4 regions of the Gemmobacter nanjingensis genome follow, and region 4 is predicted to be linked to each of the others. Evidence: riboswitches for the same ligand, from Rfam matches in the RefSeq annotation. Region 4 holds a riboswitch; each other region holds the start of a gene.

Region 1 (7,189 bases), 170 kb from region 4:
AACCCCGTCATTTTTCTGCAATACCCCTCTTGCGACCCCCGAAACCCGAAGCTATACACCGCCTCGTGTTCCGGCGTAGCTCAGCGGTAGAGCAGTTGACTGTTAATCAATTGGTCGTAGGTTCGATCCCTACCGCCGGAGCCAAAAATCCCTAGGATTTCAGCTACATACAAAGCCCCCGCAAGGAGGCTTTTGTGGTTCTGAAGGCTGCGGAAGTTAGGCTTAAGGGCCTGCGGTGCCAGGCCAGCAGGATTGGTGCCGTCGGGCGCGATCACATCATCTGCGCCGTCCGATGCGGCTGTACGCGCCTCCAGCCTCCGGCCCCTCGCGCAAGATGCCCCGGAGGACTCCCTGCGCCCATCGGCCCACGGGGTTGCCGGGGCAGTCCGGCGAGCTGTGCGTCAGAACAGGCTGCCCTGATCCGGCCCCTCCTCGCGGGGACGGGGCTTGCGGGGGGTGCGCAGGGGGCCTTCGGCGGATGGCGCCACGGAGGTGCCGGGGCCGGTCGTGACGCGGCCGTCGCGGAACTCGATCTCCAGCGCGGCGGCCTCGCGGGCAAGTTCGGCACTGGTGATGACGGCGCCTCCGGCCCGTACGACGGCATAGCCCCGCGCCAGTGTCGCCTGATAGCCCAGCGTCTTCCGCATCCGCTCCAGCCCGTCCAGCCGTTCTGTGGCGCGGGCCAACCGTTGTGCAGGTGCGGTTTCCAGTCGGCTTGCCAGAACGCCCAGACGATCCCGGTCGCGGGCAATCTGGGTTTTGGCTCCGGACAGCAGACGCGCCAGCGCGGGCGCGAGCCGTGAGGCCCATTTATCGAGGCCCGCATGGCTGCGCTCCTGCCGCCGCTCCATTCCCGTATCCGCGCGGGCGGTCAGCACCTGCAGCCGCTCGGCCCGGCCCGCGATCAGGGCGCGCAGCGCCTCGGGACGCAGGCGCCCGGCACGCGCCTCGTAGGCGCCACGCTTGCGGGTGACCATCAGCCCCAACGCGCCGCCCAGCCGTTGCACCGCCGCGTCGAATCGCTGGCCCGGCCCGCCCAGCAGCATGTCGAGCCGGGGCAGCGCCCGGCCCAGATCGGACAACCGCACCCGCCGCCGCTCGGCCCCCTGCGCCATCGCCCGGCTGAGACGCGCCCCGAAGCCATCGACCGCGGCGAGCAGGTCCAGCCGCACCGGCACCGCCATCTCGGCGGCGGCGGTCGGCGTTGGCGCCCGGCGGTCAGCCGCGAAGTCGATCAGCGTGGTGTCGGTTTCGTGCCCCACGGCGGAAATCAGCGGAATGCGGCTGGCCGCCGCCGCCCGCACCACGATTTCCTCGTTGAATCCCCACAGATCCTCCAGAGAGCCACCGCCCCGCGCCACGATCAGCAGATCGGGCCGCGGCACTGGGCCGCCGGGTTCGATCGCGTTGAAGCCAAGAATGGCCGCCGCCACCTCGGCTGCGCATTTCTCCCCCTGGACCGCCACCGGCCAGATCAGGACATGGCGGGGAAAGCGGTCGCGCAGCCGGTGCAGGATGTCGCGGATCACCGCACCCGAGGGCGATGTGACCACCCCGATCACGCCGGGCAGATAAGGGACAGGCTTTTTGCGCGCGGGGTCAAACAGCCCCTCGGCCTGCAAGGCGGCGCGGCGCTTTTCCAGCATGGCCATCAGGGCACCGGCCCCTGCGGGGGCCACATCCTCGACAATCAGCTGGTATTTCGACTGGCCCGGAAAGGTGGTCATCCGGCCGGTGGCCACGACCTCCATCCCCTCTTCAGGGCGCACCTGCATCCGTGCCACCTGCCCCTTCCAGGAGACGGCGGCAATGACCGAACGGTCATCCTTCAGGTCGAAATACATATGCCCCGAGGACGGGCGCGAGACTCGCCCGATCTCGCCCCGCACGCGGACAAGGCCGAATTCGCCTTCAATCATGCGTTTCACTGCGCCGGAAAGCTCCGACACGGTATATTCGGGCTGGTTGCCCTGCTGGGGCTGGGGGTCTTCGAACAGGTCCATGACACCGTTTTGCCCCAAGCCCGCGCGGCCCGCAACCGCCCCGGCCCCGCCCGCCCGTCGCAAAGCGCACCAGACCGTCGCAAAGCCCGCTTGACGCAAGCGCCCTTTCGCCACAGAACGAGGCGGCAAGGTGTCCATCAGGTGCCAAGCACCGGACTCAATCGGGAACGGGGAAGGGCGAACCCAGTCAGGCGCCCGAAGCCCCGGCCGCCCCCGCGACTGTGAGCGGAGAGCGCCCCCATCCGCCACTGGTGCCCCAAAGGCACCGGGAAGGCCGGGACGCGCCACGACCCGCAAGCCAGGAGACCGGCCTTGCATGAACCGAAACCACGGCCGTCGGGTGTGACGGCCAGAGGAGACAGATCATGCATATCGAACCGGGCCTCGTTTCCGGGGCCAAGCTGATGCTTGGTGCCGCCACCGCCGCCACCGCCGGGCTTTACACGCTGAAAACCGCCTTTGCCGCGATCCGCGAACAGGGCGCCGTGTCACTGCTGGCGCGCAGCGTGCTGGCCACCGCCGCCACCTTCACCTTCTTCGAGGTGCTTCCCCATGTGCCCGTCGGCGTATCCGAGGTGCATCTCATCCTTGGCTCGACCCTGTTCCTGCTGTTCGGCGCCGCTCCGGCGGCCATCGGGCTGGCGCTTGGCCTGCTGATCCAGGGGATGTTCTTCGCCCCCTTCGACCTGCCGCAATACGGGATGAACGTCACCACCCTGCTGGTGCCACTGTTCGGCCTTCAGGCACTGGCGCGGCGCGTCATCGCCCCCGGCACCGCCTATGTCGATCTGCGCTACGGGCAGGCGCTGGCGCTGTCGACCGCCTATCAGGCGGGCATCGTCGCCTGGGTCGCCTTCTGGGCTTTCTACGGCATGGGCTTCAGCGCCGAGGCCATGGCGCAGGTCTCGACCTTCGGGGCCGCCTACATGCTGGTCGTCGCGGTGGAACCGCTGGTGGATCTGGCTGTTCTGGCAGCCGCCAAGGCCATCAAGGGCCTTGCGGGTTCCGGCCTTGTGACCCAACGCCTGCACGCCGCCGCCTGATCTTTCTGCCGCCGCCCAAAGCCGGGCGGCGGCCTCTTTGACCGAGCGACCATGACCCTTCACCTCAGCCTCGTCGGAATTGGCAGCGGCAATCCCGACCACCTGACGCGCCAAGCCATCCGCGCGCTGAACCGTGCTGATCTGATCCTCTTGCCGCGCAAGGGCAGCGCGAAGGCCGATCTGGCCGACCTCCGGCGCGAGATCCTCGCCGAGGTGCTGGAAAACCCCGCGACCCGCATTGCCGAATTCGACTATCCGACGCGAGACGCCGCAACTGCCGATTACCGCCAAAGGGTCGAAGACTGGCATGATGCCATCGCCGCCCGCTGGGTGGAGAGTATCGCGGCCCACCCCGGCGCGACGCGCGTCGCGCTGCTGGTCTGGGGTGACCCCTCGCTTTACGACAGCACCCTGCGCATCGCCACCCGGCTGAACCCGCGCCCGGACATCGAGGTCATCCCCGGCATTACCTCAATCCAGGCGCTGACTGCCGCCCATGCCATCCCGCTGAACGAGATCGACGGCCCCGTCACCATCACCACCGGGCGCCAATTGCGCGAAACCGGCTTTCCGGCTGGCGTCGATACCTGTGTGGTGATGCTGGACGGCGAATGTTCATTCCAGAGCCTGCCACCGGAAGGCATACAGATCTGGTGGGCGGGTTATGCCGGCATGCGCCTTCAGATTACCGACCATGGCCCGCTGATTGACGCTGGCCCACGCATCATTGCCGCCCGCGCCGAGGCCCGCGCCGCACATGGCTGGATCATGGATATTTACCTGCTGCGCCGCCGGGGCCAGGCGCAAATTTCTTCCTGAAGAAATTTGCAAATCTTTTCCTCAAAAGATTTGCGCGCGGCCCCCGGAGGGGCCGCGAAGCCGTTCAGAACACCGAATGCGCGGCGGTGTCCAGCGCGTGCCACAGGGCGGCGGCCGAAGAGCGCGCCCCGATCACGCTGACCTGCGCGGCGCCCCGCTTCACCACATAGACGCCCATATGCTCCAGAATGGTGCGGGTCGCGGCACCTTCCTGCGCGGTGGCCAGATCGACGTTGCACAGCCGCTCGAACAGCGCGGGCAGCCCTTCGCCGGTGACGTCGATCCGCACCCAGGCGTCGGTCTGTTCGGTTATCGAGGCCGCATCACCGAACACCGGCAGCAGCGCCGCGCGGCTGTCTTCATGCGTGGCAAAGGGTGCCTCGACCATCCAGCTGTCGGGCGACAGCCAGAAAGCCGCGAAAGGCGCGCGGGCCTCGAACCGGCCCGGACCGGGCAGCGGGATGCCGGCCGCAGCAGCAGACGCCGCCACTTCCGCCGTGCGCCCCAGGCGGGCCGAGACGGAGGCCAGCGCCACATCAACAACCTCGGTCAGCGTGACCGGGCCGATGCTGGCCCGCGCCGGGCTGGTGCCCCCCAGCGGGCAGAGGGGTTTCAGACGATGCTCAGCCACGGAGACGCTCTCCTTCCGGGTCAAAGAAATGCGGGCTCACGATTTCGACCTCGACCTCGGCCCCCGCCAGCAGGTTGGCCGAGCGCAGGCGCTGGCCGCGCCGCTCGTCACCCTTCTTCAGGTAGCCAAGCGCGATGGAACAGCCCAGATGCGGTGAATAGACCACCGAGGTGAGCCAGCCCAGATCATTGGCAATCACCGGCGCCGCGCCTTTCTCAAGGAAATGGCTGCCAGCGGTCAGCTTCTGTGCCGGATCGACGGGTTTCACACCAACCAGACGATAGCCGTTCGGGTCATTCATGCCCTCGCGCTGGCTCAGCACCATGCCGATGCTGTCTTTCTTCTTCGACACCATCTTGCCCAGACCCATGTTCAGCGCGGTGGACTGGCCGTTCAGCTCGTTCCCTGCGACGTGGCCCTTTTCGACCCGCATGACACCGAGCGCCTCGGTGCCATAGACAACGGCGTCGAATTCGCGGCCCTGTTCCACCAGCTCACGGATCAGCGCATCGCCATAACGGGTCGGCACCGCGATTTCATAGGCCAGTTCCCCGGAGAAGCTGATGCGGAAGATCCGCGCCCGCAGCCCGCCGCAAACCGTGATCTCGCGGCACCCCATATAGGGCAGTTCCGCATCCGAGATGTCCTGATCCACCAGCTTTTGCAGCAGCTTGCGCGCATTCGGCCCGGCGACCGAGAACTGCGCCCAGGCCTCGGTGGTGGAAATCAGCTGCACATCCATGTCGGGATAGAGGCACTGCCGGGCATATTCGAGATTGCGGAACACTAGAACCGCATTGGCGGTGGTGGTGGTCATCACATATTCATTCTGCCCCAGCCGCGCCGTGGTGCCGTCGTCATAGACGATGCCATCCTCGCGCAGCATCAGCCCATAGCGACATTTGCCGACGGCCAGCGTGCTGAAGGTATTGGCATAGACCTTGTCAAGGAAGGCCCCGGCATCGGTGCCCTGAATGTCGATCTTGCCGAGCGTGGTCACGTCGCAGATGCCAACCGATTTGCGCGTCGCCAGAACCTCGCGGTCCACGCTTTCGCGCCATTGGGTTTCGCCTGCACGCGGCAGCCATTGCGCGCGCAGCCATTGGCCGACCTCGACAAAGACCGCGCCCTGTTCGCTGGCCCATTTGTGGCTGGGGGTCAGACGCTTGGGCTTGAACTCCTGCCCGCGAGAGCGGCCCGCCAGCGTGCCCATGGCAACCGGCGTATAGGGTGGGCGATAGACCGTGGTCCCGGTCTGCGGGATCGACTTGCCGGTGAGGCTCGCCATCACCGCAAGGCCCAGCACATTGCCGGTCTTGCCCTGATCGGTAGCCATGCCCAGCGTGGTATAGCGCTTCAGATGCTCGACCGAGGTGTAGTTTTCCTGATGCGCGAGCTTCACATCTTTCAGCGTCACATCGTTCTGCTGGTCGATCCATGCCCGGCCCTTGCCACCGCCGACATACCATTTCGGCGTGATGGCATAGGGGCCGTCCTCGGCCGTCGGCAAATCACGGGCGGGGGCGCTGCGGCCCAGATCGGCCAGCGCGCCTTCGGCCGCCGCTGCGCCGGTTTCCAGCGCCGCGCGGGTCGAGAAGCGGCCTGCGGCGGCGCCTGCCGCCTCCAGCCCCGGAATATCGCCCTGCCCCGGCACGAAGGCCGCGATGGTGTCATTCCAGACCGGGCGACCGCGATGGTGCGAAGCGATGTTGACGTTGGGGTTCCAGCCCCCCGAAACCGCCAGCGCCTCGCAGGCGAAGGTTTCGGTCCGCCCGCCGCTGTGGATAGTGACCGAGGAAAGCCCCAGACGACCGGCGGTATCGACCACCTCTTCGCCCTTGCGGGCGTCGATCACGCGGACCTCCATCCCCTTGGCCTTGAGGTCAGAGGCCGTGCGCAGCCCGTCATCATTGTTGGTGAAGACAGCGACCCGGCGCCCGACCGCGACACCCCAGCGGTTCGCATAAGCGCGCAGCGATCCGGCCAGCAGGATGCCGGGGCGGTCGTTGTTCTCAAACGCGATGGGGCGTTCGGTGGCACCGCCCGCAAGGATGGCACGACGCGAATAGATCCGCCACAGGATCTGGCGCGGCTTGCCCGGCAGCGGCACGGGCAGGTGATCCGACACGCGTTCCACCGCCGCATAGATACCGTGGTCCATGGCGCCGATGATCGTGGTGCGCGGCATCATGCGCACATTCGCCATGCTGCGCAGTTCCGCCACCGCCTGCGCGGCCCAGTCGGCACCCGCGAGTCCGCCAACCTCATGCGTTTCGGCATTCAGGCGGCCGCCCATGCGGAAATCCTCATCCGCAAGGATAACCCGCGCGCCTGCGCGACCGGCGGTCAGCGCGGCCATCAGACCGGCAGGCCCGGCACCGATGATCAGCAGATCGCAATGCAGGAAGCCCTTGTCATATTGATCAGGGTCTTCCTCACGCGACAGACTGCCCAGACCGGCGGCACGGCGGATGATCGGCTCGTAAAGCTTTTCCCAGAACACCTTGGGCCACATGAAGGTCTTGTAATAGAACCCGGCGGTGAAGAAATTCGACAGCCGGTCATTCACCGCCATGGCGTCGAATTTCAGGCTGGGCCAGCGGTTCTGGCTCTCGGCACTCAAGCCGTCGAACAGTTCCACCACCGTGGCACGGGTGTTCGGCTCGCGACGGGCACCGCCGCGCAGTTCCACC
Region 2 (7,189 bases), on a different contig from region 4:
GTCACCATTCCGCGCCGCAGCCCGGTGGAGTTTCATCAGCTTGGCCGTCAGGTGCGCTGTGATCCCGGCGGGTTTATCCTGGAACGCGGGGACGAACCCTATCGGTTCTCCTATGGCGCTGCGAACGAACTGACGGTGCTGAAAATCTCGAAGCGCATGCTGGCGGAAAAGCTGCGCGACCCGGATCGGTTCTGCGCGCGCATCATAGACGCGGGCAGTGGCCTGCCCGCGCTGTTTTCGGCGATGATGGGGCAGCTGCAGGTACTGCCGGAAACCGAGGCGCGGGCGGCGGCCATTCTGGGGCGGCAGACGGTCGAGGTGCTGGCGCTGGCGCTGGAGGGCAATACCGAAGATGGCGAGGCGGGCGTGCGCACCGCCGTGCGGGCGGGTCATCTGCGGCGGGCAGAGCATGTCATCCGGCAGAACCTGTCAAACACCGCCCTGTCACCGGAATATGTGGCCGATGCCTGCGGCATCTCCAAACGCTATCTGCACGAACTGTTCAGCGATACCAACAAGACCGTCTCGCAATTCATCCGCGAGGAACGGCTGATCGCGGCGCGGGATGTGATCGGCGCCTCGCGGCATCTGCCGATGGCCGAGATTGCCTATCGCTTCGGCTTCTCCGATCAGGCGCAGTTCTCGCGGCTGTTCAAGGCGTTGTTCGGCCTGACCCCGACCGACTGGCGCAGGCAGGCTGGCGATGCTTGACAGGCGGGCCGGGTGCTGCGCAGCCTGACCCCGCGAACAGGAGGGGGCGCCATGCAGGATCATCATTGTCACACCAGCAGCATCGTGGTGAACCGCCCGGCAGAGGTGGCCTTTGCCATCATGTCCGACGGGATAGCGCAGGGCCAGTGGGCCTGGGGCAGCGCCAACCGGCGCGAGGCGGAGCCGGGGCTGTTTGTAGGCACCTCGGTCTTTTCGGGCAAGGAAACCTGGGTCCGGCTGAACGCTGATCCGGCACGGTTTCAGGTAGATTACGACGTCGGCCCGTCGAAAGAGGCCATGCAGTTTCGCAACATGTCGCGGGTGATCCCCGGTGACGTGCTGAAGATCGGCGCCGACAAATGCGTGGTGACGCTGCTGACATGGCGGCTGGCCACCCAGACCGATGCGGAATGGGAGCAGATGGGCTGCATCCACGAGGCGGAGATGTTTCTGATCCGGGGCCTTCTGGAACGGAGTTAACCGTTCCCGGCCAGTGCGGTGATCACCTCGAAGGCCGTGGCCACATCGGCCTCGGTCGCGTCGAACTGGCCGACCTGAAAGCGGATCACCAGCCCATCCTGCACCCGCGTCTGCGTGATGTAGATGCGGCCATCATCGTTGATCCGGTTGATGAAGGCCTGCTGCGCCGCCTCATCCGCGCCTTTCAGCCGGAAGGTGAACAGTGACAGGACCGGCTCGGTCATGATCTCGAACCGCGGATCGGCGCGCAGCCTGTCTGCCAGCGCCTGCGACCAGCGCACATGGTTGCGGATGCGGGTGCGCAGCCCTTCCAGCCCGTAATGCCGCAGCACGAACCAGAGTTTCAGCGCACGGAAGCGGCGGCCCAGCGGAATCGACCATTCCGAATAATTGACGATCCCGTCCGCGCCATGGGTCTTGAGGTATTCCGGCCGGATCGCCAGCGTCCGCACCAGCGGCTCGGGGTCGCGCAGGAAATGCGCCGCGCAGTCGAATTGCACGCCCAGCCATTTATGCGGATTGAACACGATGGAATCGGCGCCTTCTATGCCGGTCCACAACTCGCGGAACTCCGGGCAGATCATCGCGGCGCCTGCCCAGGCTGCATCGACATGGGTGTAAAGCCCGTGCGCCTTCGCCACGGCAAGCGTCGCCGCAATGTCGTCGCAGGCGCCGGTTCCGGTGCCTCCGGTGCAGGCGATCACCCCGCAGGGGTGCAACCCCGCCGCCAGATCGGCACGGATGGCGGCATCCAGCGCCGCCGGGTCCATGCTGCGCCGCGGGCCTTGCGTCGGGATGCGGACGAGGTTCGCGGCCCCGATGCCGGAAATCCAGATCGCCCGGTCGATGGAGGTATGCACCTCGCCCGAACAATAGACCCGCAGGCGCGGCTGGCTGCTCAGGCCCTGTTCATTGCCGGCCCAATCCAGTGCGCGCTCCCGCATCGTCAGCACAGCGGCGAGCGTGGCGGACGAGGCGCTGTCCTGAATGACCCCCTTGAATCCCTCTGGCAGACCAACCGACTGACGCAGCCAGTCCATCATCACCGTCTCCATCTCGGTCGCGGCGGGCGAGGTCTGCCACAGCATGCATTGCGCGGCGACGGTGTTGGCGAGAAACTCGGCCAGCATCGAAGGCGGCGTGGCATTGGCGGGGAAATAGGCGAAGAAGCGCGGGTGCTGCCAGTGCGTCATACCGGGCATCACGATCTGTTCGAAATCGGCGAAGATTGCCTCCATCGCCTCGGGCGTTTCCGGCGGACAGGCGGGCAGGGCGGCGGCCACTTCGCCGGGACGGGTGCCGGCGCGGACCGGGCGCTCGCGCAGACCCTGATGATAGTGTGCGCCCCAATCGGCGATACGGGCGCCCCAGCGGGCGAAATCGGTCCAGTTCATCGGGGCTCCTTGGTCGTGGCTTCGGGGATGGCGCAGAGCTTACCGCATTGTGCCTGTGGGGCTGGGCTTTCCGGATCGTTCAGCCCGCATCCTGCGGCGTGGTCATCTGCGCTCCTCCCCCGGGTGGGCAAAGCTTTGCTGCTTGGCCCGGTCCCGTCAAGCAGGCTGGGTGCGTGCATGGTGCCACAGCGGAATGCGATCCACCCGCCGCGCTGCGGCGCGGCCTTGACTCGCGCAGCCCCCGGACCCTAGATCGCAGGACCAAGTTCCGGCCCGCCGGATGAAAAGGGAATACGGAGGAACGCCTGCGTTCTGGCCGTAGCTGCCCCCGCAACTGTCAGCGGTGAGCGACGTCGATCATGCCACTGGGGCGGCAAAGCCCCGGGAAGGCCGGCAACGCTACGACCCGCGAGCCAGGAGACCTGCTTGGAGGATCACCCTTTCCGGGCGCGAGGGGCGCCATGGAAGCGGCCTTAACCGCAGCGGTGACAGCAAGCACTGTCTGCGGAACCCTTTCCGCGACACATCGGGTCTGTCGGGCATTTGCCCGCGATTGGGAGAACGGAACATGGGTTCCAAACGCGTGTCGTATCTTGGTCTTCTGGCCACCACCTGCCTTCTGGTGCCGGGCGCTGCCGTGGCGCAGGAGGTCACCGAAATGGATGAGATCATCATTTCCGGCGGCCTGACCGGCATTGCCGCCAATGCCTATGGCCGGTCGGTCACCGTGCTGGATGGCGCCGAAATCGCGGATCGCGGCATCGCGACGGTGCAGGATGCCCTGCGCGCGCTGCCAGGGGTTTCCGTGACCGGCTCGGGCAGCACCTATACGCAGGTGCGTATCCGGGGCGGCGAGGCCAGCCATACGCTTGTGCTGATCGACGGGATCGAGGCCAGTGCCGGGTCCGATGAATATGTCTTCACCGGGCTGGAAGCCGCCGATATCGACCGGATCGAGGTGCTGCGCGGCCCGCAATCGGCTTCTTACGGCTCCAATGCCTCGACGGGGGTGATCAACATCATCACCAAAAAGGGCGATGAGGGCACGCATTACGGCGGCCGGATCGAGTTCGGCAACGGCACTGCCGCCTCGGCCTTCCTGTCGCAGCGCAGTGCGCGCGGCGGGCTCAAGCTGAGCCTCTCGGATCGTGATGACAAGGGCTATGACCAGTCCGGCGATGGCGGCGAGAAGGACGGTATCCGCCGCCGCACCCTGAACCTGTCGGGCGACTGGCAGGCGACCGAGGATCTGACGCTGGGCTTCACCCTGCGCCGCTCGAAAGAGCGCTACGACTATGATTCCGAAAACTGGGCCGCGACCGATGCCGACAGCTACGTCGTGGATGACCCGGCGCCCTACAGCAACCGCGATGAACAGACCGGCGCTTTGTGGGCGGAATTTTCGATGCTGGATGGCCGGATGACCCATCGGCTGGAATGGCAGAACACGCTGTTCAGGCAGAGCTTCAACGGCGGCCCGACCACGCGGAGTGAGACCGGGAAGCTGAAATACCGGCTCAGCTACGCGCTGGACGGACAGGCGGTGGAAGATGCGTCGCACCTGCTGAACCTGCTTGCGGAAAAGGAGGATGATGAATCCTCGGCGGCGCCGGGTTACAAGCGCGGCATGACCTCGGTCGCGCTGGAATATCGCGGTTTTCTTGACAACGGGCTGGACATCCAGGCTGGCATCCGGCGCGACAACAACAAGACCTTCGAGGATTTCACCAGCTGGAACATCGGCCTGTCGTGGCGCGTGCCGGATACCGGGCTGCGCGTCCATGCCTCGGCGGGCCGCGCCTCGGTCAACCCGTCCTATTACGAACTTTATGCCGATGACAGCTACACGCTGGGCAATCCCCGTCTGGCACCCGAACGCAACACCGGCTTCGATCTGGGGATCGAGACCGAGGTTCTGGGCGGTCGCGGCCTGATCGACATCACCTATTTCAACGAGAAGCTGGAAGACGAGATCACCTATGCCTATGGCGCGGCACCCGATGGCTCGGGCCGGGCGACCTATGTCAACCAGTCGGGCAAAAGCCCGCGTCAGGGGATCGAGCTCAGCGGTCGCCTGCAAGCCACCGACACGCTGTCTCTGGGGATGAACTACACCTATCTGGACGCAAAGAACCCCGACGGCTCGGTCGAGATCCTGCGCCCCCGGCACGAGCTTGGCCTGTCAGGCACCTGGCAGACCTTTGGCGGCCGCGGTTCGGTTACGGCGGACATCCGCTATGCGGCGGGGAATTACAGCACCGAATACTGGGGCGCCTTTGCAACCCGCAAGACCCCGGTCTGGACCACCGTGAATGTCGCCGCGCGCTATGATCTGACCGACAGCGTGCAGCTGACCGGGCGCGTCACCAACCTCTTTGACCGCAAGAATGTGGAAACCTGGGGTTATGCAACGCCAGGTCGCACCGCATGGCTGGGGCTGGAGGCGAAATGGTAAGGCAGCTTGCGCTGCTTTTGCTGCTGGCCGGTCCGGTAAGCACCGGGCCGGGGTTCGCCGCGCCGGACGCCCCCCGGCGCGTCGTCTCGATCAATCTCTGTACCGATCAGCTTGCTATCCTCCTGGCCGCGCCGGGGCAGTTGATTTCCGTCTCCGATCTGGCGCAGGACCCGCGCTCCTCCACCATGGTCGAGGCGGCCATGGCCTATCCGGCCAATCAGGGTCAGGCCGAGGAGGTTTACCTGATGAAGCCCGATCTGGTTCTGGCCGGAGCCTATACGGCGCGTGCCACGGTATCGATGCTGGAAAGGCTGGGTATCCGCGTGGTCACCTTCCCGCCTGCGAGTTCCATCGCGGAGGTGCGGCAGGGCATGATCGAGATGGGCCGCGCTCTGGGCCGTGAGGCGGCGGCGCAGGCCATGCTGGAGGCGTTCGATGCCCGTCTCGCGCGGCTGCCACCGGCCCCGTCGCAGCGCCCAACCGCCGCGACCTTCGCGGCCAACGGCTATGCCTCGGGCAGCCGGAGCCTTGCGGGCGAGATCATCGAACGCGCGGGCTATCACCATCTGGCCGAGGATCTGGGCATGCCCATGGGCGGCTTCCTGCCGCTGGAGGCGCTGATCATGGCCGACCCCGATCTGGTGATTGCGGGCGATCCCTATCCCGGCGCCTCGCGCGCCGAAGAGGTGCTGCACCACCCCGCGCTTGCCGCGCTGACCGGCGGGCAGACGGTGCTGGAGGAGAATGACTGGGTCTGTGGCCTGCCCGCGCTGCTGGATGCGACCGAACGGCTTGCCGCGACCCGCAAGGGGGTCGGGCCATGAGCTTTGCGCGGCTGCTGACCCTGCTGGCCGTGCTGGTTGCGCTGCTGTTCCTCGCCTCGCTGGTGACGGGCGTTGCGGCGGCGGGTCCAGGGGAATCCCTGCGCGCGCTGGTCTTTGGCGATGGCGGGCCGTTGACGCTGGTAATGCGGGAAATCCGGCTGCCGCGTGCGCTGCTTGCGGTGATGGTGGGGGTGAGCCTTGGCCTTTCGGGGGCGGCAATGCAGGGGCTCTTGCGCAATCCGCTTGCCGAACCCGGTCTGATCGGCGTTTCGGCCTCGGCGGCCCTCGGCGCGGTGCTGGCATTGCAGACCGGCTTTGCGGCGGCCTTCACCCTGGCACTGCCATTTTCGGCGCTGGCGGGGGCGCTTGCGGGAGTGTTGCTGATCCTGCTGCTGGCGGGCCGCAGCGGTGGCGCGCTGGCGCTGATCCTGGCGGGGGTGGCGCTGTCGGCGCTGGCCGCCGCGATGACCTCTCTGGTATTGAACCTGTCGCCCAACCCCTTTGCAGCCAATGAAATCGTGTTCTGGATGATGGGATCACTGGCTGACCGCAGCTTTGCCCATGTCTGGATCGCCCTTCCGATCATGGCGGCGGGCTGGCTTGCACTGGCGCGGACAGGTCGGGGGCTGGAGGCGCTGACGCTGGGCGAGGATGCCGCCTCCGCCATGGGCACCGATCTCCGCCGCCTGCGGTTGCTGGTGGTGACGGGCGTCGCGGCCTCGGTCGGCGCCGCCACGGCGGTGGCAGGCGCGGTGGGCTTCGTCGGGCTGGTGGTGCCGCATCTCTTGCGTGGCGCGGTCGGGGGGCGCCCGTCGCGGCTGTTGCCTGCGGCCGCGCTGGGAGGGGCGGCGCTGGTGCTGGCGGCCGATATCGGCGTGCGCGTCATCCTGCCGGGGCGTGATCTCAAACTCGGCGTTCTGATGGCGCTGGTGGGCGCGCCGGTGTTCCTGCATCTGATCTGGCGCATGCGGGGGCAGACATGAGCCTGTTGACGCTCGACCGTCTGAGCCTGTCCCGCAGCAGCACGCCCGTTCTGCGCGAGATTTCCCTGACCATCGCGCCCGGCGAATGCGTGGGGTTGCTGGGGCCGAATGGCGCCGGGAAATCCACGCTGATGCGCGCGGCGCTGGGGCTGGTGCAGGCCAGTGGCCAGAGCTCGCTCGCCCGGCTGCGCCCGGCGGAGCGCGCGGCGCAGGTCGCCTGGCTGCCGCAGGCGCGTGAAATCGCCTGGCCGGTCAGCGTGGCCCATCTGGTCTCGCTCGGCGCGATGGCGCGTGGCCGGGCCGGAGATCACCCCTCGGTCGCGGCTGCCATCGCCCGCATGG
Region 3 (7,189 bases), on a different contig from region 4:
GATCGAATGGCCACGATATTGTTCCAGAAACTTGCGGAACGGCGCCTCGCCCAGACCGGAGACGAAGATCGGCTCGTTATGCGAAATCAGCCGCACGTCGATAAAGCGGCCATCCAGATCCAGCATCACCAGCATATTGATCGGCCCGCCGGAAAAGCCGGGCAGCGGCGCCATGATCGCGGTTTCAAACACATAGCCCGCCTCGGCCCCGCCAGAGTTCAGAAGGCTCCAGACCCCCTTGTCATTCACCGGCTCGCCCAGCGCATAGGGCGGCACGACGAAAGCCGCGATCTGGTCGCGGTCCAGCGGCGCGGCAAGGGCGGCGCCGGTCATCATAACCCAGCAAAGAACAAGGTGCAGGATACGCATGCGCCAGACTAGGCATTCGCGCGCCTGCCCGAAAATTGGACGAAGGTCGCAGCGCGGGCGGCAGTGGGCGGCGCTATGGTCGGAGGATGGAGCCTTCCGCCCGCACCCCGGCCGACCGGCTGATCTTCCTGCTGTCGCTCACCGGCTTTGTGGCCTTCTGGTGGGCGCTGTCGCTGTTGCGGGGCGAGCCGCGCATCCTGCCCGCCCCACCCGAAGTGGCAGCGGTCCTGTGGGAGGAGGCCAGATCAGGGCGGCTGTGGCATCACATGACGGCGACGCTGGTGCGGGTGGCACTTGCTTTCGGCCTGTCGATGGCGCTCGGCACGGTACTGGGGGTGGCGCTGGGCCGGTTGCCCCGGCTGAACCGCTGGCTGGACCCCTGGGTGCTGATCTTCCTCAATCTGCCCGCGCTGGTCGTCATCGTGCTGTGCTATCTGTGGATCGGGCTGAATGAGGTGGCCGCCATTGCCGCCGTGACCATCAACAAGACCGCCATGGTGCTGGTGACCATGCGGGAAGGCGCGCGCACGCTGTCACCCGAGCTGAACGACATGGCCCGCGTCTTTCGCCTGTCGCGCCTGATCTGGGCGCGGCATGTGCTGCTGCCGCAGCTTGCGCCCTTTCTGGTGGCCAGCGCGCGGGCGGGGCTGGCGATCATCTGGAAGATCGTGCTGGTGGTGGAGTTTCTGGGCCGCTCCAGCGGCATCGGCTTTCAGATCCACCTGAAATTCCAGCTTTTCGAGATTGCGGGCGTCCTGGCCTATGCACTGGCCTTCGTCGCGGTGATGCTGGTGATCGACCTTGCGCTGATCCAGCCCGCCGAACGCCGCGCGGCGCGCTGGCGGCGTGGTTAGCGCCGTCGCGCCATCAGCCAGATGAAGAACAGCCCGCCGCACAGGCCGGTCACGACGCCAATGGGCAGATCTTCGGGCGCCAGCACCACCCGCGCCGCAGCGTCAGCCCCGATCAGGAACACCGCCCCCGCCAGTGCCGATCCGGGCAGCACGCAGGCATTGTCGCCCCCGACAAGCATCCGCACCAGATGCGGCATCATCAGCCCGACAAAGCCGATCAACCCGGAGAAGGCCACCATCACCCCGGTGATCAGCGCGGCGGCGACAAAGATCGCCAGCCGGAATCGCGTGACCTCGACCCCAAGGCTTACGGCGGTTTCGTCGCCAAGGCTCATCGCGTTCAGCACCGGCGCCCGCGACCAGAGCCACAGGCCCACCGGCAGCAATACCGCCAGCGGCCAGAGAAGATGCGACCATTGCGCAAGGCCCAGCCCGCCCAGCATCCAGAACACCACGGTATGCGTGGCGCGCGGGTCACCGAGGAAGATCAGGATATTGGCCCCGGCCATGATGATAAAGCTGACCGCAACCCCCGCCAGCACCAGCCGGTCCGCCGCCCCCGCGCCGGTCAGCGCCACAACGCCCAGCACCAGCGCCGTGGCCGCCAGCGCCCCGCCGAAGGCCATCAGCGGCACGGTCAGCAGGCCAAGGAACATGCCCGTGTGTAACAGAGCCGCAATCGCACCGAACGCGGCGCCCGAGGAAATGCCCAGCAAATGCGGATCGGCCAGCGGGTTGCGGGTAACGGCCTGAAGCGCCGCGCCCACCAGACCCAGCCCGCCGCCGACCAGAGCCGCCAGCAGCACGCGCGGCAGGCGGATCTGCCAGACGATATTCGCCTGCCCCACACCCCAGTCGGGCGTCACCAGCCCGGGCAGCAGCCGGTCGAGCAATACCCCCCAGACGGTGCCCGGCGCGATGGCGACCGATCCAACCGAAACCGCAAGGCTGACCGAAAGCGCCAGCCCCAGCAGCACGGCAAGGGCAAGGCCCGCCCGGCGCGGCAGGGCGCGACGCAGGGCGAGCCGCATCGTCACTGGCCCGCGAACCCGGCGACCAGCTTTTCGACCGCGCGGATATTGCGCGGCCCCGGCGTCGCCTCGACATATTCCAGCACGACGAAGCGATCATTCTTCACCGCGTCGATATCCGCGAAGGCCGGATTACCCTTCATGAAGGCGATCTTCTGTTCCGCCGTCACATCGCCGTAGTTCACGATCACCACGACCTGCGGATTGCGCGCCACCACCGGCTCCCACGCCACTTCGGCCCAGCTTTTGTCCAGATCATCCATGATGTTGACGCCGCCCGCCGCCTCGATCAGTGCGGTCGGCATGGCGTATTTGCCGGCAGTGAACGGCGCCTCTTCGCCCGAATCGTAAACAAAGACCCGCAGCGGATGGTCGTGGTCCACGCCCTTCGTCGCCTCGGCCAGCCGCGCCTTGTAACCTGCGACCAGCGCCTCTGCCCGATCCTCGACGCCGAATATGCGGCCAAGGTTCAGCATGTCCTGATACATGTCCTGCATCGTGCTGCGTGCTTTCGGCCCGATATGGATGCAGCTTTCGGTCAGTTCGTAGGTCTTGATGCCGAAAGGTTCCAGCGTTTCGGGCGTAACCTCGCCGCCGACCTTCATGCCATAATTCCAGCCCGCGAAGAAGAAATCAGCCTCCGCCGCAGCCAGAACTTCCTTGCTGGGGTATTTGGCCGAAAGCTCCGGCAATTCGGCGACGCCCTCGCGCATTTCGGGGTCCAGCGTCTTCCAGCCGGAAATGCCGGTATAGCCGACCATGTGGTCGCGCAGGCCGAGCACGAGCATCATTTCGGTCAGGTTCACATCATTGGAAATTGCGCGCGTGGGTGCGGCGTCGAAGGTCACATCACGGTCGCAGCTTTTGACGGTGACGGGGAAGGCAGCAGCCGCACTGGCAGACAGCAGCAGCGCCGCAAGGGCGAGACGGATCATCGGAAACTCCTGATCGGATCAGAGGTGAAAGGACAGGCGCGGGCCGGTGCCGCTGTGGTCGATCCGGCCCCGCACCTGAAAGGCGGTGTGCAGCAGATCCTCGTGCAGCACCTGATCGGGCGGACCATCCGCCAGCATACGGCCGCCATGCAGGATCAGCATGCGTTCGGCAAATTCCGCCGCCAGCGGCAGATCGTGCAGCGTGGTCACCACTGTCAGGCCGAGATCGCGCAGCAGCCGCAACAGATCAAGCTGGTGGCGGATGTCCAGATGGTTGGTCGGCTCGTCCAGCACCAGAATGCGCGGCTCTTGCGCAAGGGCACGGGCAACCATGACACGCTGCCTTTCACCCCCGGACAGGGTGCCGAAACTGCGGTCTGCGAAGGCTGTCAGGTCCAGCCGGGCCATGGCGGCGTCGATGATGGCGCAATCAGCCTCACCGGGCAGAGCGAGCCCGCTGCCCCAGCCCTTGCGATGCGGCAAGCGGCCCAAAGCCACGATCTGCCGCACACTCAGCACGAAATCGGTGGGTTGCTCCTGCACCACGGCAGCCACGATGCGCGCGGCCTCGGGCGCTGACATGAGCCACAGGTCGCGCCCTGTAACCGATACCGTGCCCCGCCGGGGCGGCTGGTGGCGATAGATCAGCCGCAGAAGCGAGGTCTTGCCCGCCCCGTTCGCGCCGCAGATCGCCATGATCTGCCCCTGCGGAACGGAAAAGCTGATATCGGTCAGGATGTCGGGCCGGTCCTTCGGACCCCAGCAGACCGAGCGGAACTCCAGCGCCGGGGTCATTGGATCGCCCCCGCCGCCGTGCGGATGACCGCAGCCGCAGGGCGCACGGTTCCGGCCACCAGCGCGTCGATATCCTGGCCATCTTCGACATCGCCAAACAGCCAGGTCTCGCCCGAGGCGACCCGCCAGGCCAGGGTGCAGGGCCGCTGGCAGCCTTCGACGCACAGCGTTCCCGACAGCTCGAACTCTGCCCCCACACCCGCCAGCGCCAGGGCGCCGCGCAGCTGGATCAACAGGTTCAGGCCGGGTCTGCATTCGCGCCCGACATGTGGGCAGGACTGGCAGACAAGCATCTGATGCGGCGCGGGGCGCGCGCCGGTTTCGGTGGAAAGCGCGGCCATCGGCCTGCGCGGGGATCTGTCCATACGATCTCCTTCCCGGGGCACCCCGCCCGGTGGTTGTTGCGGTTCTCGATGGCAGGTCTCCTGACTCGCGGGTCGCAGCTTGCCCCGCCTTCCCGGCCCCGCAGTTCGGGGTCCAGTGGCATTGGGGGTCGCTCGCCGCTTACAGTTGCGGGGGCAGTCACGGAATTGGCGCCTGATGGCTACACCGCACCGTGTTCCCTTTTCACCCAGCGTCGCATTTGCCGGGAACCATCGGCGGCCAGAAGCGCATGACTCGGCGCCGCCGTCAAGCCCGGGCACGACAAGCGGCGCACCCTTGCCTGTCGGCGCGCCGGCGGCGATGATTGCCCGAGACACCCGGAAAGGCCCGCCGATGACCAAGCTGAAGCTGCGCATCCTGTTCGACACCGCCATGCTTGGCCCCGGCAAGGCCGAGCTGTTGCAGCGCATTGGCGAGACCGGCTCGATCGCCGCAGCCGGGCGACAGATGCAGATGAGCTACAAGCGGGCGTGGTCGCTGGTGGAGGAAATGAACGCGGCCTTCCGTGAGCCGCTGGTCAGCAGTGCGCGGGGCGGGGCGGGCGGCGGCGGGGCGCAGGTGACAGAGACCGGGCAAGAGGTGCTGCGCCGCTACCTTGCGGTATTGGAGGCCGCCGAACAGGCGGGGGCGGCAGAGGTGACCGCGCTGGAGGCCTTGCTTGCCCCTGCGACCAAGGCGGATATGTCTGAAAAAAAATAACGCTTGCGTGACCGGGAGGTGCCTGCCAGATATGTTTTCCGAAACATATCGGAGTCTCCCATGTCCCGCCGTCTTGCCCTTACGCTTGCTTTCGCCCTCGCTGCCAGCCCTGCCGCCGCCGAGGAGGTCGTGGTCTTCGCCGCCGCGTCGATGAAGAACGCGCTGGATGACCTGGCCTCGCAGTGGCAGGCGGAAACCGGCAATCAGGTGGTGATCAGCTATGCGGGTTCGGGCAAGCTTGCGCAGCAGATCGTTGCCGGGGCGCCCGCCGACATCTTCGTGTCTGCCGCCCCGAACTGGATGGACGAGGTGCAGAACGCCGGGCTGGTCGTGGAGGGCACGCGCGAGGATCTGCTGGGCAATACGCTGGTGCTGATCGCGCATGGCAAGGATGCGGCGCCGGTTGAGATCGGGGCGGGCTTCGATCTGTCCGCGTTGCTGGGCGACGGGAAACTGGCGATGGCCATGGTCGATTCCGTGCCTGCCGGGCAATATGGCAAAGCCGCGCTGACGGCGCTGGGTCAGTGGGACAAGGTGGAACCCGCCGTCGCGCAATCCGACAACGTGCGCGCGGCGCTGGCACTGGTGTCCACCGGCGAGGCACCCTATGGCATCGTCTATGCCACCGATGCTGCCGCTGATGACAATGTGACCGTGGTCGGCACCTTCCCCGCCGACAGCTATCCGGCCATCGTCTATCCCGCTGCCCTCTTGACCGGGGCGGCAGATGCGGCGGACAAAGCCTTTTACGAGGCGCTTTCGGGCGAGGCAGCGCATGCGGCCTTCAGCGCGCAGGGCTTCGCGATCCTGAAGTAAGGGCCTGACCGGCGGCATATGACAGACTGGCTTTCCCCCGACGAATGGCGCGCCGTGGCGCTGTCACTGCGCGTCTCGCTCTGGGCCGTGGCCGCCAGCCTGCCCTTTGGCATTCTGACTGCCTATGCGCTGGCTCGGTGGGAATTTCGCGGCAAACAGGTGCTGAACGGCATCGTCCACCTGCCGCTGATCCTGCCGCCAGTGGTGACGGGCTATCTGCTGTTGCTGACCTTCGGGCGCAAGGGCGCGGTGGGCCAGATCCTCGACCAGTGGTTCGGCATCGTGCTGGCCTTCCGCTGGACCGGCGCGGCGCTGGCCGCCGCCGTGATGGCTTTCCCGCTGATGGTGCGGGCCATCCGGCTGGCGGTGGAGGCGGTGGACCCCAAGCTGGAACAGGCAGCAGGCACGCTGGGTGCCTCGCGCCCTTGGGTGTTCCTGACCGTGACGCTGCCGCTGATCCTGCCCGGCGTTCTGGCGGGCACGATCCTTGCCTTCGCCAAGGCGATGGGCGAATTCGGCGCCACCATCACCTTCGTGTCAAACATCCCCGGCCAGACGCAGACACTGCCTTCCGCCATCTATGCCTTTCTGCAAGTGCCCGGCGGAGAGAAGGAGGCCGCGCGTCTGGTGCTGGTGGCGGTGGGCATCGCCATGGCCGCGCTGATGCTGTCCGAATGGATCAGCCGGGCCGTCGCGCGCAGGATCGCCGGGACATGACGCTGTCGGTGAACCTGTCCCATCGCTTTGGCGACTTCACGCTGGATGTGGCGTTCGAAGCACCGCCGGGTGTGACGGTGTTGTTCGGACGTTCCGGCTCCGGCAAGACGACGGTGGTGAATGCTGTTGCGGGTCTCTTGCGCCCTGACCACGGTCGCATCATCGCAGGGGGCGAGGTCTTGCTGGATACCGAAACCCGCACCTTCCTGCCGCCACATCGGCGCAGGGTGGGGTATGTGTTTCAGGACGCCCGGCTGTTCCCGCATCTGACCGTGCGGCAGAACCTGCTATATGGCCGCTGGTTCGCGCACCGCCGGGGACCGGACAATTTCGCCCGCGTGGTCGATATGCTGGGGATCGGCCCCTTGCTCGCCCGGCGTCCCGCCGCGCTGTCAGGGGGCGAGAAAAGCCGTGTCGCCCTGGGCCGTGCCATCCTGTCGGAACCGCGCCTTCTGCTGATGGACGAGCCGCTTGCGGCGCTGGACGAGGCGCGCAAGGCCGAAATCCTGCCCTATCTGGAGCGGCTGCGGGATGAGTTGCATCTGCCCATCCTCTACGTCAGCCATTCCATGCCCGAGGTGGCGCGGCT
Region 4 (7,189 bases):
GAGGCCATCGGACGCAGCGCCCCCGGACACCAGCCCTGAATTTTGGGGCCCGATATTTTCGGACCCTGGATACCCGGCTCGCTTTCATCTTGGCCCAAATATCCTCGGGGGGAGGGGGCGTAGCCCCCGCGGGGGGCAGACAGCCCCCCGGCGACCGGGGCGCCTTTGCCGACGCCGCTCATGCCGCACCCTCCAGCCAGGTTGCGATGGAATTGCGCCGCGTCACCCACAGCCCTGCCGCATGCAGGGCGTGAAAGCGGTCGTGCAGCGCGGCCAAAGCCTCGGGGTTCTCGCGTTCCAGAAACGCCACCACCTCGGCCCGGCCCAGGGTTGCCTCGTGGCAGAGGTCGAACAGATGGCCCGGCACGGCGCGGGTCAGATGGGCGAAGGCAGCAAGGTGATCCACGGTCGCCACGATTTCCGCCGCGCCGCGAAAGCCGTGGCGCATCATCCCCTCGGCCCAGCCTGCATGGGTGGCGCGGGCGCGCACCACGCGGGCGATCTCCTCGCCCAGCAGGCGAGCCTGCGGCCGGTCGGGGCGGGTGGCGTCCAGATGGTAAAGCGGCACGGTCCCGGCGCCCAGCCGCGCCAGCGCGGCGGCAAAGCCGCCCTCATGCGCGGCATGATCGGCGGCCAGCAACAGGTCGGTTTCGGGCAGATCCTGCACATGGGCGAAGCCCTCGGCCCCGCGCAGCCGCGCCTCCAGCGCCGCCCGGTCGGGGGTCACCGCGCCCTGCTCGTCGATGGCCCATTCCGAGGCGTTCAGCCAGGCCTCGCCCGCCGCCGCGCGGGCGGCATCGGAATAATCCTCCAGCGCGGCGCCCATGCCGGTGCCGTAAAGGCCCGGCTTCGGGCCAAAGACGCGGGGGCCGGGGGCGGAGGCATAGGGGTTCTCATCCTCGTCCCGGTCGGCCAGCGCGCCCACCGCCTGCTGGAACAATTGCGCAAGCCCCGGAAAGACATCGCGGAACAGGCCCGACACCCGCAACGTCACATCGACGCGCGGGCGGCCCAGAAGGGCGGGCGGCACGATTTCAAACCCCGAAACACGGGCCGAACCTTCGTCCCAGCGCGGCGCCAGCCCGGCCAGATGCAGCGCCATGGCAAATTCCTCGCCCGCCGTGCGCATGGTGGCCGACCCCCAGAGGTCCACCACAAGCGCGCGCGGGTAATCGCCCTGATCCTGCAAATGCCGCCGGATCAGCTCTTCCGCCAGTTTCACTCCCTGCGCATGGGCGGCGCGGCTGGGTACGGCGCGCGGATCGACGGCATAAAGGTTGCGCCCGGTCGGCAGCACGTCCAGCCGTCCCCGCGCCGGGGACCCCGATGGCCCCGGCGCCACATGCCGCGCGTCCAGCGCCGTCAGCAGCCCCCCGGCCTCGCCCTCAGCCGTGCCATAGACATGCAGCCCCTCGCCATACTGGCTTTCCTTCACGTCGCAGACGAAACGGTCAATGCGCACCATCGCCTCGGCAGCCGAGGCATCGGGGGCAAGGCCCAGATCGGCCTCGACGCCCGCCGCCTGCGCCTCGGCCCGCAGATCGGCCACCAGCCGGTCGCGGCGCGCGGGGTCCAGCCCGTCGGCGGTGGAATATTCGTCCAGCAGCCGCTCCAGCCGCAACAGCGCGGGGGGCGTGCCCGCCTGCATCAGCGGCGGCGGCATATGGCCCAAGGTGACCGCACCGATGCGGCGCTTGGCCTGCGCCGCCTCGCCGGGATCATTGACGATGAACGGGTAGATCACCGGCAGATCGCCCACCAGCGCCTCGGGCCAGCAGGCATCGGATTGCGCCACCGCCTTGCCGGGCAGCCATTCCAGCGTGCCGTGCGCGCCGACATGGATCAGCGCATGAAGCCCCTGCGCCCGCAGCCACAGGTAGAAGGCCACATAACCATGGCAGGGCACGCGGCCAGTGTCGTGATATTCGCCATCACGCAATGCCGCCGTGCCGCGTTCCGGTTGCAGCGCCACCAGCGCCGCGCCCCGACGCAGCGCCCGGAAGCGGAAGAACTGGCCCTCGCAAGCCGGGTCATCCTCGGGGGCGCCCCATGTGGCGTGCAGGGCCGTTTGCAGCGGCGCGGGCAGGGCAGCCAGCGCGGCGCGATAATCCGCCAGCGGCCAGTCGAGCATTTCGGCCTGAAGCGCGCGGCCCAGATCCGTGCCGGGCGTCACCGCGTAGCCCGCGCTGCGGAGCGTTTCCACAATCGCCTCTGCCGAAGCCAGCGCATCCAGACCAACGGCATGGGCAAGGTTCCAGCCCTTGCCGGGATAGGTGGACAGCACCAGCGCCAACCGCCGTTCCGCCGCAGGCGTGGCGCCCAGCCGATAGCGCGCTGCAACCTTGTCGATCACCGCTGCCACGCGGCCCTCGTCAGCGCGATGCACGAAGCGCGAGAATTGCAGGTCAGGGTCGCGGGGGCTGGGTTGCTTGAAGCTGACCACCCCGGCGAAGATCCGGCCATCGACCTCGGGCAACACGACATGCATGGCCAGATCGGCGGGCGACAGCCCGCGTTCTGCGGCCGCCCAATCCTTGCGCCGCGCGGTCGACAGCGCCACCTGCCAGACCGGACAGCCAGTGGCATCCAGCGGCGAATGACCAGCCTCGCCCCTGGCGGAAAAGGCGGTGGCATTGATCACCGCCACCGGCTGCGCGGCGTGCAGCGCCTCGGCGACCAACGCGGCATGCGGGCCTTTCAGCGAGGGGGCGAACAGGCCGAAAGCCCGGAAACCCCGCGCCCGTGCCGCACGGATCAGCACATCCACCGGGTCGGTATCGGCGGCGGTCAGGTAAGACCGATAGAAGGTGACGGCGATCAGCGGCGCTTCACTTTCGGGCGAGGCAATGACGCCCCGGTCAGGGCAATACCAGCCACTATCGGGCAGGGTCTTGGCCCCGGCCACCGGCGCCATGTAAAGCCCCGCCGCCAGCGCCAGTTGCGCCAGCGCCGCCAGCGCTGCCACCGCGCCGCCCGCGTCACACAGCACAGCCAGACGGCGCAACGTGCCGCTGGGCAGGGTAGAAAGGTCGTCCAGCCGCGCATCCGGCCGCCCGTCGGCGGGCAGCACCGCCAGCGCGATGCCCTTGCGTCGGCACAGATCCTGCACCGAGGCGAGGCCATAGGGCCAGTAGCTTTCACCGCCGATCAGCCGGACCAGAATGCCCTTCGCCCCGGACAGCGTCGCCTCGACATAGGTATCGACCGACACCGGATGGCGCAGCGCCACCAGATTGACCAGCCGCAGCGAAGGCACATCGCCCGCCGCTTTCGCCCGCTGCCATCCTGCCGCGAAAGCGCCAAGGTCGCTGTCGGAAAACGACAGAACCACCAGATCCGCCGGGCTTTGCCCCGGATCGAACGGCGTGTCGGTCTCCTCCAGCCCGTGACTTTCGCGGAAGACGACGTGCAAGGCTCAGCCCTCCAGCACGGTGCGGATGGCGGCTTCGTTCACCTTGTCATGCTCGGCGATGACCACCAGACGGGTCGCACGCGGTGTGTCGCCCCAGGGGCGGTCATATTGTGTCCGTACCCGCGCGCCCACGGCCTGCACCAGCATCCGCATCGGCTTGCCCGCTACGGCGACATAGCCCTTCACGCGCAGGATGTCCTGTTCGCGGGCCAGCCGGATGATCGCGGCTTGCAGCGCCTCAGGGTCCGCCACCTCGCCCAGTTCGATCACCACCGTGTCGAAATCATCATGTTCATGGTCGTCATGGCCATCGTGATGGCTGGGCCGGGCGGCAAGGTCGTCTTCGGCCGCCGCATTCAGGCCCAGTACGACACGCGGGTCCACCACACCTTCCGAAACGGGCAGGATCGGCAGCTTGCGCGGCGCCTCGGCCTCGATCACCCCGCGCGCGGCGGCCAGACCGGCCTCGCCCGCGAGGTCGGCCTTGGTCAGCAACACCAGATCGGCGCAGGCGATCTGATCCTCGAACACCTCGGACAGCGGGGTTTCGTGGTCAAGACTGTCATCGGCGGCGCGCTGCGCCTCCACCGCTGCGACATCGGAGGCGAAACGCCCCGCCGCCACCGCCTCGGCATCGGCCAGCGCCACCACGCCATCCACCGTGATGCGCGAGCGGATCGCGGGCCAGTCGAAGGCTTTCAGCAGCGGTTTCGGCAGCGCGAGGCCCGAGGTTTCGATCAGGATATGATCGGGGCGCTGCGGCATCGCCATCAGCGCCTCGATCGTCGGAATGAAATCCTCGGCCACGGTGCAGCAGATGCAACCATTCGCGAGTTCCACGATATTCTCCACCGGGCAATTCGCATCGGCGCAGGATTTCAGGATCTCGCCATCCACCCCCACGGTGCCGAATTCATTGACCAGAACGGCCAGCCGCTTGCCCTGTGGGTTCTGCATCAGATGCCGGATCAGCGTGGTCTTGCCCGAACCCAGAAAGCCGGTGATCACAGTGACGGGGACTTTGGTCAGATCGGTCATTCGGCGGCTTCCTGTGTTGCGTCAGAGTGGAATGGGGGGATGCGGGCAAGGCATTGCTTGCGGAACACCTCGGGCCGCTCGCGCCAGGGCACAACTCCGTCAGCGGTTCCGGCAAAGCGCGTGGCGCCGTCCAGAATGGCAGCGACATGGGTATCAGGGTCCAGCCGGCCATAGACATAGGTCCATTTGCCGGGGGCAGAGAGCGCGACCGCACAGCCGTTGGAACAGGCCGACAGGCATTCGACCCCGACGATGCGCACGCCTTCCGGCGCGCCTGCTTGCGCCAGCGCCTCGTGCAGCACGGCACCGGGGCGCGGCGCGGCGGGGTCCACCCCCTCGCGCCGGCAGGTCAGACAGACATGGAGCGTGGTCTGCGCCATCGGATCATCCCTTCCTTGGCAAAAGGGATGCAGGCGCGGAAGGGGTGACAGGCAGTCACCTCTGCCGGTCGCGGAACACCCCGTCCGCCCGTCAAAACAGATCGCTGGCAGGTCTCCCGGCTTGCGGAGTGGATTTCTCCCCGACCCCGACCTTCCCGGCTGTTTGCCAGTGGTATGGGGTCTCTCCGGTCACGGTCGCGGGGGCGGCTGCGCTTGGCCCTTGAGCCTGTCGCATTCCCTTTTCACCTGCCTCGCGGCAGGAACCAGCATGGCCCGCTTGTGCCACATCCCCCGGCGAAGTCAAGCGCGGCCCGCGCCGCTTCGGCGGGCAGGCGCGACATGGCGCGCGCCGCGCGCGGGCCGTCGCTTCGCGGCTTCCGATGGACAAGGGCCACCGCTATGCTGCCCCGCGAACAGGAGGATACGATGCAAGACACTGCCCCGCAGACCGAAGTTCCGGCCGAGGATCTGGCCCGCCATGCCGCCAAGATGGCGAAGAAGAAAGCCGCCCGTGACAAGATCATGGCGACGAAAGAAGGCGAAAAGGGGCTGCTCATTGTCCATACCGGCGCGGGCAAGGGCAAAAGCTCCAGCGGGTTCGGCATGATCCTGCGCTGTATCGCCCATGACATGCCCTGCGCCGTGGTGCAGTTCATCAAGGGCGCCTGGGATACGGGCGAGCGGCGGCTGATCGAAGAGAATTTCGCGGGTCTCTGCCAGTTTCACGCCATGGGCGAGGGCTTCACCTGGGAAACCCAGGACCGCGCCCGTGACATCGCCATGGCGCGCAAGGGCTGGGAGAAGGCGAAAGAGCTGATCCGCGACCCGGAGATCCGCTTCGTGCTGCTGGACGAAATCAATATCGCGCTGCGCTATGATTATCTGCCGCTGGACGAGGTTCTGGACTTCCTGCGCGACGAGAAGCCGCCGATGACCCATGTCTGCCTCACGGGCCGCAACGCCAGGGAAGAGCTGATCGAACTGGCCGATCTGGTGACCGAGATGGCGCTGGTGAAGCATCCGTTCCGCTCGGGGATCAAGGGCCAGAAGGGCGTCGAGTTCTGACCGGCCGGGGAGGGGGCTCTGCCCCCGTCGCTGCGCGACTCCCCCGGGATATTTAAGGCCAAGATGAAAGCAACGAGATGTTAACCGAATCGCGGCAGGTTGAAGGGGCGGAACAGGGAGGGATCCCGATGGCCGTCCAAGGTGAAAGCGCCGCGTCTCTGCCGTGGAAACGGCCCGGGATGCGGCGCCCAAATCGGGCTGGGTGCCATTTCATCTTGGCCTTAAATATCCCGGGGGTGAGGCCCGCAGGGCCGAGGGGGCAGCGCCCCCATCCTGTCCAGGGAGAGGCGCGATGACGGCGCTGATGATCCAGGGGGCGGGGTCCAATGTCGGCAAGTCGATGCTGGTCGCGGGGCTTTGCCGGGCAGCGCGGCGACGCGGTTTGAAGGTGGCGCCCTTCAAGCCGCAGAACATGTCGAACAACGCCGCCGTTACATCTGATGGGGGCGAGATCGGGCGGGCGCAGGCGCTTCAGGCTCTGGCCTGCGGGCTGGAGCCGGTGGTGGATATGAACCCGGTGCTGCTGAAGCCGGAAAGCGAGACCGGCGCGCAGGTGGTGGTGCAGGGGCGGCGGCTGACCACGACGCGGGCGGCGGATTATCCGGCGCTGAAGCCACGTCTGATGGGGGCGGTGCAGGAAAGCTTTGCCCGGTTGCGGGCAGCGCATGATCTGGTGATCGTCGAGGGGGCGGGCAGCCCCGCCGAGGTCAACCTGCGCGCGGGCGATATCGCCAATATGGGTTTCGCGCGGGCGGCGGATGTGCCGGTGGTATTGGCCGGGGACATCGACCGGGGTGGAGTGATCGCGCAGATGATCGGCACGCAGGCGGTGCTTGACCCGGAGGATGCTGCGATGATCGTGGGGTTCCTCATCAACAAGTTCCGGGGCGATGTGCGCCTGTTCGATGGCGGTTACCGGCTGATCGCGGATCGCACCGGCTGGCGTGGGTTCGGAGTGTTGCCGTGGTTTGGCGATGCCGCGCGGCTGCCCGCCGAGGATGCGCTGGACCTGCCACGCGCGCGCGGCGATGGCGCGCTGCATGTGGTCTGCCTCGCGCTGTCGCGGATCGCCAATTTCGATGATCTGGACCCGCTGGCGCAGGAGCCTGCCGTGCGGCTGACGCTGCTGCCCACCGGGCAGCCCATTCCGGGCGACGCCGATCTGGTGATCCTTCCGGGCAGCAAATCGACGCGCGGCGATCTGGCCTTCCTGCGCGCGCAGGGGTGGGACATTGATCTTGCCGCCCATGTGCGGCGCGGCGGGCATGTGCTGGGCATTTGCGGCGGGTATCAG

What was found. A riboswitch is a leader RNA that binds a small molecule or an ion and turns the genes downstream of it on or off. The one in region 4 is predicted to bind cobalamin.
Region 1: another riboswitch for cobalamin. It lies ahead of IE126_RS02120 (energy-coupling factor ABC transporter permease); the one in region 4 lies ahead of IE126_RS01245 (DUF1636 family protein).
Region 2: another riboswitch for cobalamin. It lies ahead of IE126_RS09560 (TonB-dependent receptor plug domain-containing protein); the one in region 4 lies ahead of IE126_RS01245 (DUF1636 family protein).
Region 3: another riboswitch for cobalamin. It lies ahead of IE126_RS17640 (DUF1636 family protein); the one in region 4 lies ahead of IE126_RS01245 (DUF1636 family protein).

What each region holds. Positions count from the first base shown of each region.
Region 1 covers NZ_BMYI01000001.1:410,718-417,906, forward strand. The annotation lists tRNA gene IE126_RS02110 (tRNA-Asn) at 70-144, shown strand; gene xseA (exodeoxyribonuclease VII large subunit) at 402-2,003, opposite strand; cobalamin riboswitch at 2,115-2,332, shown strand; gene IE126_RS02120 (energy-coupling factor ABC transporter permease) at 2,369-3,046, shown strand; gene cobF (precorrin-6A synthase (deacetylating)) at 3,098-3,865, shown strand; gene IE126_RS02130 (sarcosine oxidase subunit gamma) at 3,930-4,496, opposite strand; gene IE126_RS02135 (sarcosine oxidase subunit alpha family protein) at 4,489-7,189, opposite strand, start outside.
Region 2 covers NZ_BMYI01000004.1:116,181-123,369, reverse strand. The annotation lists gene IE126_RS09575 (AraC-like ligand-binding domain-containing protein) at 1-711, shown strand, start outside; gene IE126_RS09570 (hypothetical protein) at 763-1,191, shown strand; gene IE126_RS09565 (pyridoxal phosphate-dependent decarboxylase family protein) at 1,188-2,585, opposite strand; cobalamin riboswitch at 2,832-3,029, shown strand; gene IE126_RS09560 (TonB-dependent receptor plug domain-containing protein) at 3,154-5,040, shown strand; gene IE126_RS09555 (ABC transporter substrate-binding protein) at 5,034-5,864, shown strand; gene IE126_RS09550 (FecCD family ABC transporter permease) at 5,861-6,847, shown strand; gene IE126_RS09545 (ABC transporter ATP-binding protein) at 6,844-7,189, shown strand, end outside.
Region 3 covers NZ_BMYI01000012.1:126,989-134,177, forward strand. The annotation lists gene IE126_RS17615 (4Fe-4S binding protein) at 1-333, opposite strand, end outside; gene IE126_RS17620 (ABC transporter permease) at 456-1,223, shown strand; gene IE126_RS17625 (FecCD family ABC transporter permease) at 1,220-2,254, opposite strand; gene IE126_RS17630 (ABC transporter substrate-binding protein) at 2,257-3,189, opposite strand; gene IE126_RS17635 (ABC transporter ATP-binding protein) at 3,208-3,984, opposite strand; gene IE126_RS17640 (DUF1636 family protein) at 3,981-4,349, opposite strand; cobalamin riboswitch at 4,383-4,597, opposite strand; gene IE126_RS17645 (winged helix-turn-helix domain-containing protein) at 4,702-5,067, shown strand; gene modA (molybdate ABC transporter substrate-binding protein) at 5,128-5,883, shown strand; gene modB (molybdate ABC transporter permease subunit) at 5,902-6,600, shown strand; gene modC (molybdenum ABC transporter ATP-binding protein) at 6,597-7,189, shown strand, end outside.
Region 4 covers NZ_BMYI01000001.1:240,421-247,609, reverse strand. The annotation lists gene cobG (precorrin-3B synthase) at 1-56, opposite strand, end outside; gene cobN (cobaltochelatase subunit CobN) at 179-3,412, opposite strand; gene cobW (cobalamin biosynthesis protein CobW) at 3,416-4,450, opposite strand; gene IE126_RS01245 (DUF1636 family protein) at 4,447-4,830, opposite strand; cobalamin riboswitch at 4,920-5,113, opposite strand; gene cobO (cob(I)yrinic acid a,c-diamide adenosyltransferase) at 5,257-5,895, shown strand; gene IE126_RS01235 (cobyric acid synthase) at 6,188-7,189, shown strand, end outside.